4 regions of the Shewanella sp. ISS20 genome follow, and region 4 is predicted to be linked to each of the others. Evidence: predicted binding sites of a transcription regulator. Region 4 holds the regulator's gene; each other region holds the start of a gene.
The links. The regulator LexA, encoded in region 4, represses DNA repair genes until DNA is damaged. The targets are predictions, from matches to a motif close to TACTGTATNNNNATACAGTA.

Region 1: the regulator LexA is predicted to act here: its motif matches at 1,386-1,405, upstream of recG (ATP-dependent DNA helicase RecG).
Region 2: the regulator LexA is predicted to act here: its motif matches at 1,566-1,585, upstream of AC1HDP_RS09615 (DNA-methyltransferase).
Region 3: the regulator LexA is predicted to act here: its motif matches at 1,363-1,382, upstream of AC1HDP_RS06525 (DNA topoisomerase III).

The regions. Positions count from the first base shown of each region.
Region 1 covers NZ_JAWRZK010000001.1:3,197,572-3,200,788, reverse strand. The annotation lists gene AC1HDP_RS14545 (penicillin-binding protein 1A) at 1-194, shown strand, start outside; gene AC1HDP_RS14540 (calcium/sodium antiporter) at 257-1,189, shown strand; gene recG (ATP-dependent DNA helicase RecG) at 1,422-3,217, shown strand, end outside.
Region 2 covers NZ_JAWRZK010000001.1:2,061,094-2,064,310, forward strand. The annotation lists gene AC1HDP_RS09605 (HpaII family restriction endonuclease) at 1-586, shown strand, start outside; gene AC1HDP_RS09610 (hypothetical protein) at 1,020-1,295, opposite strand; gene AC1HDP_RS09615 (DNA-methyltransferase) at 1,736-2,764, shown strand; gene AC1HDP_RS09620 (Dyp-type peroxidase) at 2,925-3,217, opposite strand, start outside.
Region 3 covers NZ_JAWRZK010000001.1:1,440,725-1,443,941, reverse strand. The annotation lists gene purF (amidophosphoribosyltransferase) at 1-1,270, shown strand, start outside; gene AC1HDP_RS06525 (DNA topoisomerase III) at 1,538-3,217, shown strand, end outside.
Region 4 covers NZ_JAWRZK010000001.1:3,091,213-3,094,429, forward strand. The annotation lists gene AC1HDP_RS14090 (SulA-like leucine-rich domain-containing protein) at 326-811, opposite strand; gene lexA (transcriptional repressor LexA) at 808-1,428, opposite strand; gene plsB (glycerol-3-phosphate 1-O-acyltransferase PlsB) at 1,587-3,217, shown strand, end outside.

The DNA of each region.
Region 1 (3,217 bases), 110 kb from region 4:
AGGCAAGTCAACCACCTGCTGGCATAGTGTCTGTGCGAATTGATCGCGCCACTGGCAAGCTTACCCATAAAACCGATTACACCAGCCGTTTTGAGTATTTTACTGCGGGGACTGAACCGACTGAATATGTGAGTGAGCAAACAGATAACAGCGATCTTTTTAAAGATTCGCCGAACGAGGATCTTTTTCAGTAATCGAATGCCAAGCCAGTCAAGCGATTGACCGGCTGTCATTTTTATAAGGACATAACAATAACATGATGATTTTTTTATCGCTCATCGGCGGTTTTATTATTCTCACCTTAGGCGCGGAAGCTATGGTACGTGGTGCTAGTGCCCTAGCTTTACGCTTAGGCATTACCCCACTCGTTATCGGTCTTACTATTGTCGCGTGTGGCACCAGTGCCCCAGAACTCGCCGTCAGTGTAAAGTCAGCTTTGGCAGGCAATTCAGGCATAGCATTAGGCAATGTGATTGGTTCCAACATTGCCAATATTGGCTTAATTTTGGCGATTACCGCGTTAATCCGCCCAATCACAGTGCAATCGCAAATGGTTAAGCGTGATATTCCCATCATGATTGCCGTGAGCATCTTGTTATGGGTAGTATTAATTGATGGCGAGTTATCGAATTTCGATGGCGCACTGTTATTTGGGCTGTTAATTGCCTATTTAGTCTTTAGCTATATAGACTCCAAAAAACAGAATACCGAAGTAGAAATTGATAACTCACCACAAGCGCCGTGGTTATCAATATTACTGATTGTCGGCGGAATTGCCTTATTAGTGGGTGGCGGCATTTTGTTTGTGGATGGCGCGGTGGATTTAGCCCGTACCTTTGGGATTAGTGAAGTTATTATTGGCTTAACGATTGTCGCTATCGGCACCAGTATGCCTGAATTTGTAACCTCAGTGCTTGCCGCCCTCAAAGGCCAAAGTGATATCGCCATTGGCAACGTAGTTGGCTCTAACATTTTTAACATTCTGGGAATTTTAGGTATTACCGCCTTAATTTCACCTATCTCGTCAGCCGGATTTCAAAGCTTAGACTTTATTGTGATGTTAGCGTTAGCGGCTATCTTATTGCCTTTTGCTTATACTGGCTTGCGTTTAGGTCGCCGAGAAGGGGCTGTTATGTTAGTGGGTTATATTGCTTACATTAGTTATTTAATTAGCCAAGTAACTATCTAATAACCATCTTAATTGCATGGCTTGTCGTATTGGCCTAGCAAGACATCAAAACACTTAAGCTTGCTAAACCAATGTCAGCAATCAGTGCTGACATTGGCTTCTAGCAGCATCAGATGTATCGTTTATGCCTTTTTGATCCCAGCTCCTTCCCTCAAGCAATACGCCATTGATTGCCTAAAACCCAGACTCTGTTAATATATGTATAAATTCACAGTGATTGGGTACTGAAGCGTTGCCACAATTGGATCTTATGGCAATCACCGAGCTTAAAGGTGTTGCTACTAAAATGGCTGAAAAGCTCAGCAAGCTAGGCATTCACACTGTTCAGGATCTGCTGTTCCACTTACCTCTGCGCTACGAAGACCGCACCCGTATTTATCCTATTGCGCAATTATTGCCAGGCCATCAGGCGACTCTTGAAGCTGAAATCATCTCAAGCCAAGTCCTGCAAGGGCGCAAGCGTATGCTGGTTTGTCAGGTGCAAGATGCAAGCGGCAGCGCTACCCTAAGATTTTTCAACTTTAGCGCCGCCCAGCGTAATAGCATGCAAAATGGCATGTTTATTAGGGCTTATGGTGAAATTAGGCGCGGCCAGCACCAGTTAGAAATCGTTCATCCCGAATATAAACTAGTGCATGCGGGTGAAATTTTTACGGCCGAAGAAAGCTTAACACCTGTGTATCCCACCACTGAGGGATTAAAGCAAAGCAGCTGGAAAAAACTCACCAACCAAGTACTTGAGTTATTAGCCCAAGGCAGCCTGCCGGAATTATTGCCAGAGCCCTTGCGCCCTAATCACTTACAACTCAGTGATGCGCTGCGCTTATTACATCGCCCACCAGCTGTTGTCGCGCTGTGGCAATTAGAGCAAGGCCAACATCCGGCGCAGCAACGCTTAATTCAAGAAGAGTTACTGGCGCACAATTTATCTATGCTGCAATTACGCCAACGCAGTAATCGCGATAGTGCCATTGCCATGGCCGATGCTAGCGCACTGACTATTCCTTTTCTTGAAAGCCTGCCGTTTACCCCCACAGGCGCACAGCAAAGAGTGGTAGCGGATATTCATCATGATATGCAGCTCAGCCAACCTATGATGCGCTTAGTGCAAGGGGATGTTGGTTCAGGTAAAACCTTAGTGGCAGCGCTTGCCGCGTTAAAAGCCATAGCTAATGGTTTTCAGGTGGCTTTAATGGCGCCTACGGAACTACTTGCTGAGCAGCACGCCAATACTTTTAACGCTTGGTTCGCGCCCTTAGGCGTTCAAGTGGGCTGGTTAGCCGGCAAGCTTAAAGGCAAGGCCAGAGTCACAAGTTTAGAGCGCATTGCTAGCGGTGAAGCGCAAATGGTGGTTGGCACCCACGCCATTTTTCAAGAGCAAGTACAGTTCAAGCATTTAGCCTTGGTCATTATCGATGAGCAGCACAGATTCGGCGTGCATCAGCGTTTAGGCTTAAGAGAGAAAGGCTTACATCAAGGCTTTTATCCGCATCAACTGATCATGACGGCAACGCCAATTCCGCGAACTCTGGCCATGACGGCGTATGCAGATTTAGATACCTCCATCATAGATGAGCTGCCACCGGGGCGAACGCCAATAACCACAGTGGCAGTTGCTGATAGCCGCCGCCTAGAAGTCATTGAGCGCGTAAAACAAGCGGCCATTAACGATAAGCGCCAAGCCTATTGGGTGTGCACCTTGATTGAAGAATCTGAAGTACTTGAATGCCAAGCGGCTGAAGATACCGCATCTGAGCTTAAGTTATTACTGCCAGAACTCAGTATTGGTTTAGTTCATGGCCGCATGAAAAGCGCTGAAAAACAACAAGTCATGGGTGATTTCAAGCAAGGTAATATTGATTTACTGGTAGCGACCACTGTGATTGAAGTGGGCGTTGATGTACCCAATGCCAGCTTAATGATTATTGATAACCCAGAGCGTTTGGGGCTCGCGCAGTTGCACCAGTTACGCGGCCGTGTTGGGCGCGGCGCAGTGGCGAGTCACTGTGTGCTTTTATATAAAACGCC
Region 2 (3,217 bases), 1.0 Mb from region 4:
TCCAATTACCACTACTGATGATGGTGCGGAATTAAAGGTTGGACCGAAAGAAAGAATTAACAAACTTATCGAAGCAGGTTTTGACTTAAAATTTAAAACAGTAAAAAGTATTTATTTTAGAGAAAATTTACAGCTTATAGATTCAACAATGGATATTTTTTTAGCCGAATGCTTATTCGTGTTTATGCAAAATAAAATATCTGGATTAAAAGAAATTGTAGATGTGGTTTCTGAACGCAATCCATGTAACTTTGAAACGAGCTGTCCTAAAAGACGATTAGATTTTTATCAATATAAAATGAAGAGACTTATTGTTGACGCAGCTCTCGGTATGCAACCTAAAAAAGCATGGACAGGAGTTTATGATGCTTCAGGTGGTTACATTATTGTAAAATCGAAGGGAGATGTAGTCTGTTACCATTTATACAATTGGAACGCCTTACAAGACTACCTATTTAAAAACCTCAAATTTGAAACTCCAACATCAACGGGTCGTGGTAGTAAAGCTTCATTCAATTATGGGTTGTATTACAATGAAAACAATGTTCACTATTTGGATATCTGTCTTCAACTTAGGTTTAAGTGATCTATTTCGCAATAACTACCAAAACATTAATGGTATTGAAAACACTCAAGCTGAATAGAGTTAGAAAACTAACTATCCAAATTGTCTTGAGCCATTAAAGCATCTCAAACAAATAAGATCAGAATTTGTTAGATAAAAAACCGCCAATGAAGGCGGTTTTTTATTGTGTGCTAACAGTTGTGGTCGATGTGTGGACAATGTTTTTTGCAATCCCTTATGCATCAAGGGTTTCAGGCTATACTCTCACGAACCTAATGTTGAATTGTAAACATAACAAACGCTTTAAGACGGATTCGCAACGCGTAACATTTTTATCATGCGCTATTTTTAGTGCTTAAGATCGTGTGCGGAAACAATGTATTGCTCACAAATTAAGCGGCATTATTCTTAGGGGGAAGGGATAGTTGAATTACCCCTTAATTCAAAAGGTACATTATTGGTTATTTATGAAATCGCGAACTCCATGAGTGTAACCAAGTGCAAATGCTTGATGAACGCTTTTGTGACGACCATCAATATTGGCTTGACTGCTGCCTAAATTATCAATATCTAAAACTATATTCTCTTTTAGAACAATACCTTGTTCATAGCCTGAATTATAAGCACATTGGCAGCATTTGTGACGTCCATGATGATGCATTTGATGACCTTCAAGAGTCGTAAGTGTATCTTCATCAATAATTCTTAAGTGTTGATTATTACAAGGCATTATTTTTCCTATCCATGAATTAGTTTTTATGATTATCCCTTAAATGCACTGATATTTGTACAAATATAAATCAATTGATGAAAATGAAATGGCATACTCGGGTAGCTGGAGATATCTAGCCTCCAGCCTTCTTGTTGCATCCAAAGCGGGAAGGTTGACCACTACAGTCCTAGATTGATTTGCGTCAGCGACTAAACAACCCGATCTCATACCGTATTTTCCTTCTTAACAACAATATTTTATAGTGCTGGCGCTATAAAAAAACTGCTAAACTGTGTTTTTATACAGCATACAGAGATTGTGCATGAAATCAGTACATTGCTCTCGATGTAACAAAAAACTGTGTTATATCGAATATGGCCGTATCAACATAAAATGCCCACGTTGCAAATTTATTACTGACCAGAACACCCCGAGTGTCCACGCTGGAAATTACAGTAATGCCAAAGAAATTAACGATTCTCAACAGTGATTGCTTAACAGCATTAAAGACTTTATCTGATAATAGCATTGACCTTATTGTTACCGACCCGCCTTACTACAAAGTAAAGCGAGATGCTTGGGATAACCAATGGGCTACTCAAGCAGAATTTTTGTCCTGGCTTGATAATGTGGCCTTAGAATTATGGCGTGTATTAAAACCATCAGGAACTTTGTACTTGTTCTGTAGCTCTCGCCTTGGCGCAGAAACTGAGATGCTGCTTAAGCAACGCTTTGACGTACTAAGCCATATCATATGGACAAAGCCAAGTGGCCCTTGGAATCGTACTTGCAAAGAAGCTCTACGCACATTTTTCCCCGCAACAGAGCGAGTTATCATGTGTGGCCACTATGGCTCTGAAGGTTTCGCTAAAGGTGCATCGAATTATCAAGCAAAGTGCCAGGACTTAAAAACCAAAGTCTTTGCTCCTCTTATAAATTACTTCAAAGATGCTAAAGAGCGACTGAACGTACCAGCTAAAGAGATCAATAAGGTGACAGGCACTCAAATGTCCTCACATTGGTTTAGTTGTTCACAGTGGAAATTACCATCTAAAGAGCAATATAAACAACTGCAGGCACTGTTTAGACAGTATGAACACCCAGCGCTTGAGGTTTCTCACGAGGAGTTATCCGGTCAATTTACTGCGTTAAATGATGACTACTTGACGTTGGTTCGTCAGCATGATGATTTAAAAGAAGAATATCATCGACTTAAAAGGCCGTTCAGTGTAACTAAAGAAGTGCCGTTTACTGATGTCTGGTCATTTGCTGCCGTTCAGTATTATCCTGGCAAGCACCCATGCGAAAAGCCAGCACCAATGCTTGAGCATATTATTAAGGCAAGCAGTCGAGAAAACGATGTTGTGCTGGATTGTTTCATGGGTAGTGGTTCAACAGGTAAAGCGGCGTTAAAATTAGGGCGCAGGTTCATAGGGATTGAAATGGATAGTGATATTTTCAATCAAACAGCGTCAAATATTCGCTAGAAAGAAAAACCGCCAATGAAGGCGGTTTTTTATTGTGTCCTAACAGTTGTGGTCGATGTGTGGACAATGTTTTTTGCAATCCCTTATGCATCAAGGGTTCCAAGCGATACTCTCACGCACCTAATGGTGCGTTTTTAGTCTCTAAAACATCAGTCTAGGTTCAATCAAGATCTCTTAGCATGAAATCTAATGACGGCGCGAAGAACGCTGAACCTGTGACTGCACGGGTAAAGTGCAGTAAGTGATCGTGATGCCCGTGACCGTCACCATGGATCATGCTACGCAGCATCAATTCAAAGTGACTTGGATTACAGCACACAGAAATAAACATCAAACCTTGGTTAGTCATTGAGCCATAAGGCATGCTTTGGCGTAAAATTTCTAAACTATTACCGTCAGCATCTTTCAGATTAACCCGTTTAATATGGCTAGTTAATGGCTTATCAGCACTGG
Region 3 (3,217 bases), 1.7 Mb from region 4:
CTCGGAAGCGCAACCTTTTTATGTTAATTCCCCCTTTGGTATCTCCCTCGCTCACAACGGTAATTTAACCAATACGCTCGAACTGTCTGAATCCTTACTTAAAAAACGTCGCCATGTGAATACCACCTCAGATTCTGAAGTGTTACTTAACTTATTGGCGGATGAACTGCAGCAAACTAAAGGCTTGATTTTGTCTGAAGATGAAGTCTTTTCTGCTGTAGCTCACTTGCATCAACAAACCCGCGGCGCCTATGCCGTAGTGGCCATGATTATCGGTCAAGGTTTGCTGGCGTTTCGCGATCCCTTTGGTATTCGGCCATTAATGCTAGGTAAAAATGAAACTGCCAAAGGCACTGAGTACATGGTGGCTTCTGAAAGTGTGGCCTTGGACGCTGTCGGTTTTGAAGTAATACGCGATGTCGCTCCAGGTGAAGCCATCTTTATCACCTTAGATGGCCGCCTATTTACCCGCCAATGCGCAGAAGCGCCAAGTTACAGCCCATGCATCTTTGAATATGTGTATTTTGCACGTCCAGATTCAACCATAGATAAAGTCTCTGTATATGCGAGTCGCGTTAATATGGGCACTTATTTAGGTAAGAAGATTAAGAAAGAATGGTATGAGCATGATATTGATGTGGTCATTCCTATTCCAGAAACCTCATGTGATATCGCGCTCGAAATCGCTCGTGAAATGGACTTACCTTATCGCCAAGGCTTTGTTAAAAACCGCTATATTGGCCGTACCTTTATTATGCCTGGTCAGCAAGAACGTAAAAAATCAGTCCGTCGTAAGCTCAATGCCATTAATACTGAGTTTTACGGTAAAAATGTCTTGCTGGTGGATGATTCGATAGTTCGCGGTACTACTTCAGAGCAAATTATTGAAATGGCAAGAGAAGCAGGTGCTAACAAGGTGTATTTTGCCTCGGCCGCCCCTGAAATTCGCTTCCCTAACGTCTATGGCATTGATATGCCAACCACTAATGAGCTGATTGCTCATGGTCGCGATGCCGATGAAATTGCCCAGATTATTGGCGCTGATGGCATTATCTTCCAAGACTTGCCCGATTTGATTGCCGCCGTTAGACAAGAAAATCCGGACATTGCCCGTTTTGAAACCTCAGTATTTGATGGTATCTACATTACTAACGATGTTGACCAAGCTTACCTTGATCAATTAACCGCGCAGCGTAATGACAACAGCAAGACTACCCGCAATAAAGACCTAGGCACTAACCTTGAATTGCACAATGTCTGCCACCCGTAAGGGATAAATGGCATCATTGCTAGTCATTTAATTAAAACCACAGCCTTGGCTGTGGTTTTTTTCTTGCCGAAACTAATAACAAACGCTAAGGTTACTGTAAATTTATCCAGTGCTTCGGTGTCGATGTTGTTAACGTCACTATGGGTGTACTGATTGGCAGTTTGATGGCCATCTACTTGAGCCCATGGCTGAACTCATTCGGGGTTACCAAGCCAATTAACGCCGCCGTCTGGATAATATCGTGAGCTTTAGAGCAGGTAAGTCAGTGTGAGATTATTTATTGCAGAAAAACCCAGTTTAGGCCGAGCATTGGTTGATGTGCTACCTAAACCCCATCAACAACATGATGGCTATATCAAGGCCGGCAATGGCGATGTAGTCACTTGGTGTATTGGCCATTTATTGGAACAAGCTGAGCCTGAAGCCTATAACCCAGATTATAAAAAATGGGCGTTAGAGCATTTGCCGATTGTACCCACTGAATGGAAATTGGTGGTTAAGGCTAACACTAAAAAGCAATTTACTGTGGTCAAGAAACTCATTAAAGACGCTGATGTGTTAGTCAACATGGGCGACCCTGATAGGGTCGGGCAGATATTGATTGATGAAGTCATTAATCATTGTGGCGTATCTAAAGCCAAAAAAGCTGAAGTATTGCGCTGCTTAATTAGCGATTTAAATCCAGTAGCAGTTAAAAAGGCGCTCAATAATCTAAGAAAAAATACCGACTTTATTCCCTTAGCAACCTCAGCGTTAGCTCGAGCTCGAGCCGATTGGCTGTATGGCATTAATATGACGCGCCTATGCACTCTGCAAGGGCGCCAATCAGGCTATAACGGCGTGTTATCTATCGGCCGCGTGCAGACCCCGGTATTAGGCTTAATCGTTCACCGTGACCTTGAAATTGCCGACTTCGTCTCTAAACCTTTTTATGAAGTGCTGGCAACTTTCTTGACTGCCAGCAATGAGTCTTATCAGGCCAAATGGCGCCCGAGTGCCGCGTGTGAGCCTTATATGGATGAAGATAATCGAGTATTATCAAAGGCATTAGCCTTGAATGTTATCTCACGGGTACAAGGGCAAACGGGCAAAATAGTCAATGTCACCCAAGCCAAAAAAGCCACGCCGCCACCACTGCCTTATAGTTTATCAGCCTTACAAATTGATGCCGCCAAACGCTTTGGCATGAGCGCTCAAAGCGTGCTTGATACTTGTCAGCAATTGTATGAGCGCCATAAGCTCATCACTTATCCGCGTTCTGATTGCCGCTATTTACCAAAAGAGCATTTAAATGATGTGCCGCAAGTCATTAGCGCCATCCGCCATTCTTGCGCGGCTTTACAAGATGCGGCGAACAATGCCAATGTTAGCCTTAAATCTAAGGCGTGGAATGATAGTAAAATCAGTGCTCACCACGCGATAATCCCGACCGCGAAAGCCACAGATTTAAGTCGCCTCTCTAGCGCCGAAAACAACATTTATGAGCTAGTAGCGCGGCAGTATTTAATTCAGTTTTATCCGCATTTTGAATACGTGGATAAACAAATAGATACTGAAGTCGCCGGTGGATTATTCATTGCCAAACAAAAGGATGTGGTTGCCCTAGGCTGGAAAGTGTTATTTCCGACTAAATCTAATCCTCAAGGCGAGAGTGAGTTTTCTGCCTTCAGTTTGCCACAGGTGGCGATTGGCGATGGCGTTCATTGTCAGCAAGCCGATTTAGTCGAAAAACAAACGACAGCACCTAAATTTTTTAATGATGCTAGCTTACTCTCGGCCATGACAGGTATTGCGCGCCATGTGACCGATCCTGCCATTAAAAAAGTGTTACGCGATACTGATGGTTTAGGTACAGAAGCCACGCGAGCAGGCATTATTGAACTGCTATTTAAACGTCAGTTTTTAACTCGCCAAGGCAAAGATATTCGAGCGACCGAGGTTGGCACT
Region 4 (3,217 bases):
GCCCGATATTGGACACTAATCGTTAATCAGATAAATCCATTATTCATTAAAGTTAGCAGCAACTTAATTTTCCATACCATAGATATATAGCTGAAAAGTCATAAATTTAGAAATCAATAAAGATTGAAAGTATAGGGCGTGGCTTGCTGACTGAAATGAATGCTGGTGGCGATGATGAGTAATAGCTAAGACATGCCTGCAGAATTTAATCTGCAGCACTATGTTGGGCTGAACTTGGTTTGCATTTAAATTTTGAGCTTAGGCTGCGAGCCTAGATTTTGAATTAGTGAATTTCGAGCTTAGATTTTTAGATTATGTTTAGGTGCTAATGCATGGCACGCAGTAAGGTCTGCGGGGCTTTAAATGCGAGCTCGTCACCAAGCGTTAGGTTTACATGTTCAAAAATAAAGCCAATCGCCCGAGCATTGCGTTCAACTAATTGCATGCGGCGCTGATCGCGTTGATCTAACATAGAAACCCAAGTTAATACGGCGCTGCAGGTACCATTGGTAAGGGCAATTTCACTCGCCCATAAGGCTTCAACTTCATCTTTGGCTTTTACGAGTAAAACTCTATCTAAGCGAACCCCAGCCGCGGCCAACATGGTTTTATAACCTATGTTGGGCGGATTAATTAAGACTATCCATTGGCCTTGGTGACTGAGACGCACCAGTTGTGGGGCAATTTTTTCAAGCTCAATTCGCCCTTGGCCTTGGGTTGGTAAGCTTTCTATCATGGTTTGATGAACGCGCCGAGTATTAGCGCACCATAATCCGGGGTGACCTGATGTGGTTGATGTTTTGGTGGTCATAGCCAACCACCATTACGAATAATGCCTACGGCTAAGCCTTCTATGGTCAGTTCTTGATAGCTAGGATCAACAACTATCGGGGAGTATTCATCATTTTCAGGGTGTAGATAAATTATTCTCCCTTTCTTTTCAAAGCGCTTAACTGTGACGTCATCATCAACTCGAGCCACCACAATTTGGCCATTGCGAGCTTCTTGCATTTTATGCACGGCTAGCAAATCACCTTCGAGAATGCCGATGTTCTTCATGCTATCGCCGCGAACTTTTAATAAGAAGTCGGCGGCAGGATGGAACATAGTGGCATCAACTTGAAAATAACTTTCGACATGTTGCTGGGCAAGAATAGGCTCGCCCGCAGCAACTTGGCCAATGAGTGGCAGACCAGTCTCAATTTCTACCACTTCTTCGGGCGGCAGACGAATACCGCGAGAAGTACCAGGCATGATTTCAATACACCCTTTTTTTGCCAGCGCTTTTAAATGCTCTTCGGCGGCATTGGCACTGCGAAACCCTAACTGAGTCGCAATTTCTGCACGAGTTGGCGGCATACCAGTTTCGCTGATATTGCGTTTAATCAGTTCTAAAATCTCTGCTTGGCGGGGTGTTAAAGGTCTCATGTTGGTTCCTGTCTTTCTATACAGTTACTGTTAGTATATACAGTATTTGTGCTGGCGCAAGTATTCGCCAAGGTTTGTTTTAAGTAGAGATTCGCTATCAAGTAGCCTGTTCTGGTATTCTATAGGACTATTAACGTGACCTGAATTGCATAATAACAATGGCCAAACAAGACTCTTTCGTAATGACAGTGTTGCGCTGGTTTCAGCGCAAGCTAGTGCACACAATCGTTGTGCCAACAGATCCCTTTGCCGATCTAAATCTTGATCCTAAAAAACCGCTCATTTATGTAATGAAAACTGAATCTTTCAGCGATATGGCCGCCTTGAGCGATGTCACCGATAAGTTTGGTTTACCTAGCCCTTACGATGAGTTGGAATGCCACGGCAAAGCACTGCCGCGAGTTGTGTGCTTAAATCGCGCTAAACCTATGTTTGGCAATCGGCCATCAAGTGATGCCTTCTTAAGTGAATTTAAAACTCTGCTGCAAATGCACAGAGCTAATCCTGATTTGGAAATTCAACTTGTACCTGTGAGTCTGTTTTGGGGACGGACACCAGGTAAAGAAGATGACACTATGAAGGCCGCGGTGTTAGAGCGCGAAGATCCTAATTGGCTGCGCAAATTTTTTATGATCTTATTCTTAGGTCGCCATAATTTTGTGCAATTCTCTAATGCTGTGTCGCTGCGCTATATGGCTGACGAGCATGGCACGGATCAGCAGATTGCCCATAAACTTGCGCGCGTTGCTAGGGTTCACTTTAGCCGTCAGCGCAAAGTGATGACAGGGCCGTCGCTGCCAAGTCGTCAGAATTTATTTCATGCCCTCATTAATTCCGAAGCAGTGCAGAAGGCGATTGATGAGGAAGTTCAATCCAAAAAAATTACTCATGCCGAAGCTAAGGCTAAGGCTGTTGAATATATTGATGAAATCGCGGCGGATTATTCTGATAGCTTGGTAAGAATTGCCGAACGCATGCTGACATGGCTTTGGAATAAGCTCTACAAGGGCATCAATATTAAGGGCGCGGAACATGTGCGCCAGTTGCACCATGATGGCCATGAAATCGTGTATGTGCCTTGTCATCGCAGTCACATGGACTATTTGCTGCTGTCTTACATTTTATATTTCCAAGGTATGGTGCCACCGCATATTGCTGCGGGTATCAATCTTAATTTCTGGCCGGCGGGGCCTTTGTTTAGACGTGGCGGCGCCTTCTTTATTCGTCGCAGTTTTAACGGCAACAAATTATATACCGCAGTCTTTCGTGAATATTTAGACCAACTGTTCACTAAAGGCTATTCAGTTGAATACTTTACTGAAGGTGGTCGCTCGCGTACTGGGCGCTTGCTAACCCCTAAAACCGGCATGTTAGCCATGACGTTAAATTCAGTGCTGCGCGGCATTGAGCGTCCTATCACTTTAGTGCCTGTGTATTTAGGTTATGACCATGTGATGGAAGTCGCGACCTATCACAAAGAGTTAAGTGGCAAAAAGAAGCAAAAAGAGTCGCTATGGCAAGTATTTGGTGCCATCCGTAAATTAGGTAACTTTGGTCAAGGTTATGTGAATTTTGGCGAGCCTATTACCATTCAAAGCTACCTGAATGAGCATGTAGCTGATTGGCGTGAGCAAATGAGCACCAATCCGCAGGCTAAGCCAAGCTGGTTAACCCCTGTGGTCAATGGCTTAGCTAATAAGGTGATGACTCATATTAACGATGCTGCTGCAGTGAGCTCAGTGACTTTAACTAGTATGGTGTTATTGGCGTCTGAGCAAAATGCGCTCGA